Regions from separate parts of the Endozoicomonas sp. Z74 genome, predicted to be linked through region 1. Evidence: predicted binding sites of a transcription regulator. Region 1 holds the regulator's gene; the other holds the start of a gene.
The links. The regulator LexA, encoded in region 1, represses DNA repair genes until DNA is damaged. The targets are predictions, from matches to a motif close to TACTGTNTANNTANACAGTA.

Region 1 (4,337 bases):
TCTGTGGTAATAACCCGGATTGTTCCGGGTTTGAAGTAGAGAAGGGCAGTTTCAAGCTCAAGGGCTATGACGGTCCGGTGCTTGAGTGTGATAAATGCGGTAACGAGATGCAATTGAAAACGGGCCGGTTTGGCAAGTATTTTGGTTGCACCAACAGTGAGTGTAAAAACACCCGCAAGTTGCTCAAAAGCGGGGAGCCTGCACCGCCCAAAATGGATCCTGTGCCCATGCCCGAGCTGAAGTGTGTGAAGGTTGAGGATCATTATGTGCTTCGGGATGGTGCCTCCGGGCTGTTTCTGGCAGCAAGCCAGTTCCCCAAGAACCGGGAAACCCGGGCACCCCAGGTGGCGGAGCTTATTCCCCATCAGGCGGAAATAGATCCCAAGTATGGCTATCTGATGGACGCCCCCCGAACCGATCCTGATGGGAATCCTGCCATTATCCGTTACAGCCGTAAGACTAAGCAGCAGTATGTTATGTCTGAGGTAGAGGGTAAGGCGACGGGCTGGAGTGCAACTTGGCAGGATGGACAGTGGCAGGAAAAGCAGGTTAAAAAGCGTAAGAGTGCTTGATTGAGAGGCCTTTTTTTTGAAGGGTTATAAAGTAGGCCTCCAACAGGAGGCTTATTTTTTTCTTGTTCTTTTTCCGTGAGGGTTTCAGGTTTCCTGAAAATGTTGAATGAGTGCCCTGCCGTTCTATGGCAAAACTCAGCGGCGATGGGGCGAATGATGTTCAGGAGTGGGTTATGACTAACAATTGGCAGGGATTTACCAACAAAATGTTGTTTCATTCCCGGTTGCTGATGGAAGCCTGGAAAGAGGCGGATGAGGTTGCCGGCCCGGCGTTTCGTGAAGCCTGCCTTGGAGCAATGGTTCAGGCGTATCGTTCGTTACTGGCGGAGATTATGACCAATTATCGGCTATCGGTAAGTCAGCTTCCCACACTGGATGAGGCAATTAACAGCATTCATCTCAAGGGTGAGGTGTCATCTGAGTTGCAGTACATCGAGCAGCTTGAACAGCATGAGTCGTGGTTGTCCTCTTTGCTCCGCTCTCACCAGGAGTGCCTGATGCCGACGCAGAGAAAGGTGCCCGAAAGGTCCTCAGAGATACCCCTGGTAAGTGCTTCCGCTATGGATCTTGAGCTGCCGGATAGTGCGGCCAGTATTCTGGTCTCCCTGAAAGAACTGGTGACTTATAGTCGCAACTTCAGCCTTGAGTGGTAGCCTTCTGGCATATTGCAATGACGGCCGGTACACATTCCTGTGGGAAGCGCCAGTGGAAATCGGATGTATGCCAGTTTGAAGGCCTCACCTTGAAAGCCAATAGCGGCTAATGCAAAATAGCCCGGTTAACTTAACCCCTTTAAAGGCACCTCTATTCAAGTGATTGAACGAGTGCCGCTTTACCATTGAACCAGTGGCCTGCGCACCTGCCATGGTTCTATTTAAGAGCAATCAGGTACTGGATCACTATGTCAGCGACTTTTCTTGAAATTGTTGAGCTCCCATCAGGGGAGATTGTATTGCGTCGAAGCGATGAGGAAAGTGCTGAGCCCCTGGTGACCATGACATTTTCCCAGGAGTTGCTGGAATTCCTCCAGGGGGATCAATTTGAAGTGGCCCGCATTATGCTGGACGCCTGCATAGAAGAGGTCAGCCGTAAAACCGAGGCCGGTACCGAAGGCTATATTCCTGAAAACCGGGTTTTGCACTAACCGTTTCATCATGCTGACCGGCTTTATCGGGTGGCCGGTTATATCGTGCTACAGGTATTAATCCCGGTTTCGAATGGCCAGCCCCTGGCATCGTCCGCTTCTGGCTGCCAATTCAAGTTCATTCAGGGTTGAGGAATCCAGCTGATTAATCCAGCTGACCACGGTATGACTGGTACCGGAGGCCAGGGCCTGGCGGGTCAGCTTCAGGGAATCCTGTCGGGCTGAGGGATTGAGCACCTGAACCCGGTTATTGCTGATGCCAGACAGTTTCAGCCATTTCTTGGTTTTTAAGGCATGTTCGCTGGAAAGGATCAGAGTGAGCCAGCGGGGCTCCTGATCGTTAGCCAGATCATTGAGCATGGACTTTAAAAATTGGCCTGCCTGCCATGGGGGGCCAGATAGAATCAGCTCATCAATCGCGCTTTTGTGGTTCCAGGAGCCTGGGTTTGTCCTGGAGGCGGTGGTCAGGGGATGAGTCGTTAATGCTTGCATGTCAGGCCCTCCACTACAGACGGGTGTTTATGCTCTTTGAGTATTTATGCCTTTAGGCCTTTAGACCCTTCAGGTCCTGTGGGTTTCAATTCCTTATTACGCCGACACTGAGCCCTTCAATGGCAAAAATGTCATGGTTCAGGTCTACCTCGATGGTGGTGAAGTCCGGGTTTTCCGGATGCAGGTAAACTTTGTTCCGTTTCTGTTCGAACCGCTTCACTGTTACTTCATCCTCGATCCGGGCCACTACGATCTGGCCGTTCTGGGCAACACTGGTTTTGTGAACCGCCAGCAGATCCCCATCCAGAATACCGATGTCCTTCATACTCATGCCCCTGACCCTGAGCATAAAGTCGGCTTTGGGTGAGAAAAAAGAGGGGGTGATCGAAAGATGGTTTTCAATATGTTCCTGGGCAAGAATCGGGCTTCCTGCAGCCACCTGCCCGATAATGGGAAGTCCCAGAGCATCAGAGCCCGGGATACGAATCCCTCTTGAAGCGCCGGGTGTGATTTCGATGGCCCCCTTTCTGGCCAGGGCCCTGAGGTGTTCCTCGGCCGCGTTGGGAGAACGGAAGCCAAAAGTGCTGGCAATTTCAGCACGGGTAGGGGGAAATCCTGTTTCTTCTATATGGGCCTTGATCAGTTCAAGAATCTCGGCCTGTCGTTTGGTGAGCTTAATCATGGCTGGTGTCTGTGTTTTTATACAGTATCTGTAATTATATACAGTATATTGATTCCTGCAAGGGACTGTTTTCTTGAACCACCGGGTTTATTGCGGTATTACTTTTACAACTTGCAGTTTTTGGTTTCAAACGGTAGTTTTAAACAATTGTTTATGCTAATGGTGCTTAAGAAAGTATGTCACAGTCAGCCACTGTAGAACGAATCCTGGACGCAGCTGAACAGCTGTTTGCTGAGCATGGGTTTGCGGAAACCTCTCTGCGGGCGATTACCAGTCATGCAGGAGTCAATCTGGCGGCTGTCAACTATCACTTTGGTTCCAAAAAAGCCCTGATCCAGGCGGTTTTTTCAAGGTTCCTTGAGCCTTTTACCACCAATCTGGCCAGTGCACTTTCCCAGATCAATGAGCAAAACAATACCCCCGACCTGGAAGAGGCCCTGCATATGCTGGTGGACCAGATTATGGCGGTCAAACCCCGCAGAGAAAATGATCTGTCGGTATGCATGCGACTAATCGGGTTGGCTTATTCCCAGGGGCAGGGGCACCTCAAGAAATATTTACGGGAAGTGTATGGCGAGGTTTTTGAGGATTACCTTAAGTTGCTGATCAAAACCTGCCCGAATCTGCCCGCCGGGGATCTTTTCTGGCGGGTCTATTTTATTCTGGGTGCTGCGGTGTTTACCCTGTCGGGATCAGATGCGCTCCGGGCCATTGCCGAGAATGATTATGGTACCCGCTATGAGGTGGAAGAGATTCTCAGGAAAATGGTGCCCTTTATGGCGGCAGGCCTGCGTGCCCATACCTGAGATGAATACGGCAACGGGTGAAGATACCCATTGTTAATTACCCGCTCTTTGAGGTTTTGATGGCCTCTCTGTTCCCTTTTTCTGTAACCCAGCGGAGTCCAGGTTTTCTATGCATCTGTCGGTTCATATTGCCACCCAGGAGATGATCCTGCATCAGGACAATGGTCAGGTTCGACGCTATAGCATCTCAACCGCCAGTAAAGGGACTGGGCAGCAGGAGGGTAGCTGGCAGACCCCCCTTGGACGTCATGTCATCAGAGCCAAAATTGGTGAAGGTCTGCCGCTGCACTCAGTATTCGTCAGTCGTCGCTTTACCGGGGAGATTTATTCCCCGGAATTAACAGCAGTATACCCAGGCAGAAAAGACTGGATCTTAAGCAGGATTCTTTGGCTCAGCGGGCTTGAGCCAGGATACAACCGCCTGGGCAATGTCGATACCATGCGCAGATACATTTATATTCACGGCTCCCCGGATACCGCTGAGATGGGAGTGCCTGGTTCCCGTGGTTGTATCCGTATGCATGGCAGGGATATTATTGACCTTTATGATCGGGTTGATGCGGGCACCTGTATTGATATCCAACTCTCTTGACGTTTGACGGGCCCCTTCAAAGGATAAAAAAAGTGTCCTGCCGGTTTCC
Region 2 (4,337 bases), on a different contig from region 1:
GCGCCCATGGCAACCGCTTCGTCAGGGTTTACGTCCTTACGAGGCTCTTTGCCAAAGAACTCGGCTACCTTTTCCTGAACCATTGGCATGCGGGTCTGACCGCCCACCAGAATCACTTCGTCAATGTCAGACAGATCCAGGTCGGAATCCTTGACCGCCACCCGGCAAGGCTCCAGGGAGCGCATCACCAGCTCTTCAACCAGAGACTCCAGCTTGGCACGGGTCACCTTCACGTTCAGGTGCTTAGGTCCGGTGGCGTCTGCAGTAATGTACGGCAGGTTTACATCGGTCTGCTGGGCAGAAGACAGCTCAATCTTGGCCTTTTCTGCAGCTTCCTTCAAACGCTGCATGGCCAGAGGATCCCCTTTCAGGTCAATACCCTGGTCTTTCTTGAATTCATCCGCCAAGTAGTCGATCAGGCGCAGGTCGAAATCTTCACCACCCAGGAAGGTGTCACCGTTGGTGGCCAGTACTTCAAACTGGTGCTCACCGTCCACGTCGGCAATTTCAATAATGGAGACGTCAAAGGTACCACCACCCAGGTCATAAACAGCGATGGTCTGATCACCCTTGCGCTTGTCCATGCCGTAAGCCAGGGCTGCAGCTGTTGGCTCGTTGATGATCCGCTTGACGTCCAGACCAGCAATACGACCGGCGTCTTTAGTAGCCTGACGCTGAGAGTCGTTAAAGTAAGCCGGTACGGTAATAACCGCCTCAGTGACGGCTTCGCCCAGGTAGTCCTCAGCGGTCTTCTTCATTTTCTTGAGGATTTCAGCGGAGATCTGGGGAGGAGCTTTCTTGTCGCCCTTGACTTCAACCCAGGCATCACCGTTGTCTGCCTCAACAATTTTGTAAGGCACCATTTTGATGTCTTTCTGAACTACGTCGTCTTTGAAACGACGACCGATCAGGCGCTTGATGGCAAACAGGGTGTTATCGGGGTTGGTGACCGCCTGACGCTTGGCAGGCTGGCCCACCAGAATTTCGCTGTCATCGGTGTAGGCAATGATGGAAGGCGTCGTACGGGCGCCTTCTGCATTTTCAATTACCTTGGCCTTCTCACCGTCCAGGATAGACACACAGGAGTTGGTGGTGCCCAGATCAATACCGATTATTTTACCCATTTCGCGCTTCTCCACTGCCCTGGCTCCAGGGCTGAAATCTTTAAAACTGTTTAACGGTCCGAGCAGTCTATCGACTGTCACGCCTGCCGGCGTTCTACCTTATGCTTTACCTTCGGCGCTGTGCGCCTGTTGTCTCTGCCTTTGATTCCCTATATGGGATCGGCTGAAGCGTTTTCAAGGGCCTTGTTTACAATCTTCTGAAGAAAGCCCTGAAAAACACTTCTTATCCGGCCACTGCGCTGGAGACCACCACCATGGCCGGGCGGACCACACGACCATGCAGGGTGTAACCCTTCTGGAAAACATCCATTACAGTATTGGGCTCCATATCCGGGTTCGGCACCATGGAAATGGCCTGATGGAAGTTCGGATCAAAGGGCTCACCCGCCGGGTTCACCTGCTCTACCTTGAACTTGCCCAGGGCATCCAGGAACTGCTTCTGAATCAGCCGCATTCCTTCCACCAGGGCCTCATGATTCCCCTCAGCCTGCTCGGCACTGTCAATGCCCTTTTCCAGGCTTTCCACGACAGGAATTAACTCACCGACGAACTTTTCCAGAGCAAACTTATGGGCCTTTTCCACATCCTGCTCTGCACGACGCTTGGTGTTCTGGGCTTCCGCATGAGCCCTCAGCACCTGATCTTTGGCCTGGGCCAGCTGCTCTTCCAGCTCTTCCACCCGGGCAGACAGGTCAATCTCAGGGGTCTCTTCCACAACCTCTTCCAGAATCGGGTCAACACCCTCTGCATCCGCCTCAGGCTTTTGAACCTGCTCTTCTGCCTTGCCGTTTTCTACAGTCATTCCGACGGTTCTCCGGATTTGCCGACTGACTGAAACGCATTCAGCCAGCGCTTGTTTGCCACGGGCACTGACCCATCGAGTCAGCCCAGTTTAATCATACTGACAGGCAATATGGGGATAGACCGGCAGGATTCAAGGGCAAAATTTCTTTACCGATGACAATCTACAGGTTACTGTATAAATAAACAGTAACCCTGCGTTGGGAATGTGGGAAGCCGTTATGCTGAATCAAATCACCATCAGCAACTACGCCATTGTTGACCAGCTGGACCTTGAGATCAGTCCAGGAATGACCGCCATTACCGGAGAAACCGGGGCTGGCAAGTCCATCATGCTGGATGCACTCAGCCTCACCCTGGGCGGACGGGCGGACTCCGACTGCGTCCGCACCGGCGCCAGGCGGGCCGACATCCAGGCCCGTTTTGACCTGAATACCATTCCGGCAGCACAGCAATGGCTCAAAGAAAAAGACTATGACACTGAGAACAGCAGCGAGTGTGTTCTGCGACGGGTGATCACCCGCGAGGGGCGGTCCCGAGCCTATATTAATGGCACTCCCGCCACCCTGACCGAGCTGAAAAGCATCGGCAGCCACCTGATTGATATACACAGCCAGCACGCACACCAGTCGCTTCTGAACAAAAGCAATCATTCGACACTGCTGGATCACTTCGCCAAAAGCACTCACCTGGCACAAAAGGTATCCGGGGCGGCCCTTGAACATCACCGAACGTCTGAAGTCCTGAAAGCTTTGGTATCACAACAGCAGGAGCGGGAAGAGCGGATTCAACTGCTGTCCTATCAGCTCCAGGAGCTGGAGCAGATCAACCTGCAGCCGGGCGAAGTAGAGTCTCTGGAAGCAGAACAACAGCAGCAATCACAGGCCGGCAATATCCTAACCGCCTGCCACCAGGTGGCCCAGATCTGCGGATCAGACGACGGAAACAACCTTATCCAGCAGCTCTCCAGCTGCCTCCACAAACTCAGCGACCTGCAGATGGATAATTCAGCCATCAACAACTGCCTGGAAATGCTGTCATCCGCCCAGATTCAAGTGGAAGAAGCCGCGGGGGAACTGAATCAGTTTATTGATCATTTCGAAGCCGATCCGGAAAAAGCCCAGTTTATAGAGGAGCGCCTGAGCGCCATCTATGAACTGGCCCGAAAGCACCGGATTCAACCCGAGGAACTCCCGGCCCGGCAACAGCAGATCAGCGACGAGCTGGAAAAAATACAGCACCATGATGAACAGGTGCTGGAGCTGGAGGCCAACCTGGAACACCTTCTGACTAAACACCAGAAAGCCGCAGATCAGCTATCTAAAAAACGAAAGAGCGCGGCCCGCAAGCTGGAAAAACAGATCACTGACCGCATGGCACTGCTGGGGATGCCCAAGGGCCGGTTCCAGATTGAACTCACCAGCGTTAATCCACAAGCGGTGTCTCCCCTGGGGTTGGAAGCCATCGAATTCCTGGTCACCACCAACCCAGGACAACCCCCAAGACCCCTTGGCAAGGTGGCCTCAGGGGGGGAACTGTCACGAATCAGCCTGGCCATTCAGGTCATTATTGCCCAGTCAACCAACACCCCGACGCTGGTATTTGATGAAGTGGACGTGGGCATTGGCGGGGGAACCGCAGAAATTGTCGGAGGCATGCTCAGGGAAATCGGTAAAACCGGACAGGTGCTTTGCGTCACTCACCAGCCCCAGGTGGCCTCCCAGGCCCACCAGCACCTTCATGTCAGCAAGAAAAGCAGCCGGTCAACCTCCAGCACCCGAATTCACCGACTGGAAGGCGATCACCGGATCACTGAAATCGCCCGGATGCTCGGAGGTATTGAAATCACATCACCGACGCTCAATCATGCCCAGGAGATGCTGCTTCAGGCTCAAGCATCCCAGGTGGGTCGCCCTGAATCCTTACCCTCCACATAACAATAAGCCGAAAACAAAACGGCCGTATTCAGGAACCCACTTCAGCACCTTCCTGATACGGTCAACATTGAACAACTGCCGTAAGTCGTTACCATTAACCCCTTCCAATTGAAGCGTAGTTTTTTCAACCGGAGAAGCGTGGAATGCAAAGCGTGGTTTTTATTCTGAACGATGCCCCTTACGGTACTGAAAAGTGCTTTAACGCATTGCGCCTGGCATTGAACCTGAAGCGAAAATATGAAAACGGTGTCCACATCAAGCTGTTTCTGATGTCCGACGCTGTTTTTGCAGCTCTGCCCGGCCAGCGACCGTCGGAAGGATACAATATCCAGCAGCTAATGACTTTACTGGTTGAGCTGGGAGCGGACATAAAGCTCTGCACTACCTGCATTGCCGCCCGAGGCATTGAGGCATCCAGCCTCATTGAAGGGGCAGAGGTGGGGTCGATGATGGACCTTTCTGACTGGACCATGGA

Region 2: recN (DNA repair protein RecN) is a predicted target of LexA. The motif match lies at 2,098-2,117, and genes of this name have one in related genera.

What each region holds. Positions count from the first base shown of each region.
Region 1 is NZ_JBLYZI010000016.1:57,705-62,041, reverse strand. It holds gene topA (type I DNA topoisomerase) at 1-572, shown strand, start outside; gene ACNRUY_RS06965 (DUF6586 family protein) at 746-1,225, shown strand; gene ACNRUY_RS06960 (hypothetical protein) at 1,474-1,716, shown strand; gene ACNRUY_RS06955 (SulA-like leucine-rich domain-containing protein) at 1,774-2,208, opposite strand; gene lexA (transcriptional repressor LexA) at 2,294-2,890, opposite strand; gene ACNRUY_RS06945 (TetR/AcrR family transcriptional regulator) at 3,067-3,696, shown strand; gene ACNRUY_RS06940 (L,D-transpeptidase family protein) at 3,806-4,288, shown strand.
Region 2 is NZ_JBLYZI010000084.1:18,273-22,609, reverse strand. It holds gene dnaK (molecular chaperone DnaK) at 1-1,124, opposite strand, end outside; gene grpE (nucleotide exchange factor GrpE) at 1,348-1,926, opposite strand; gene recN (DNA repair protein RecN) at 2,147-3,862, shown strand; gene ACNRUY_RS19725 (DsrE/DsrF/TusD sulfur relay family protein) at 4,006-4,337, shown strand, end outside.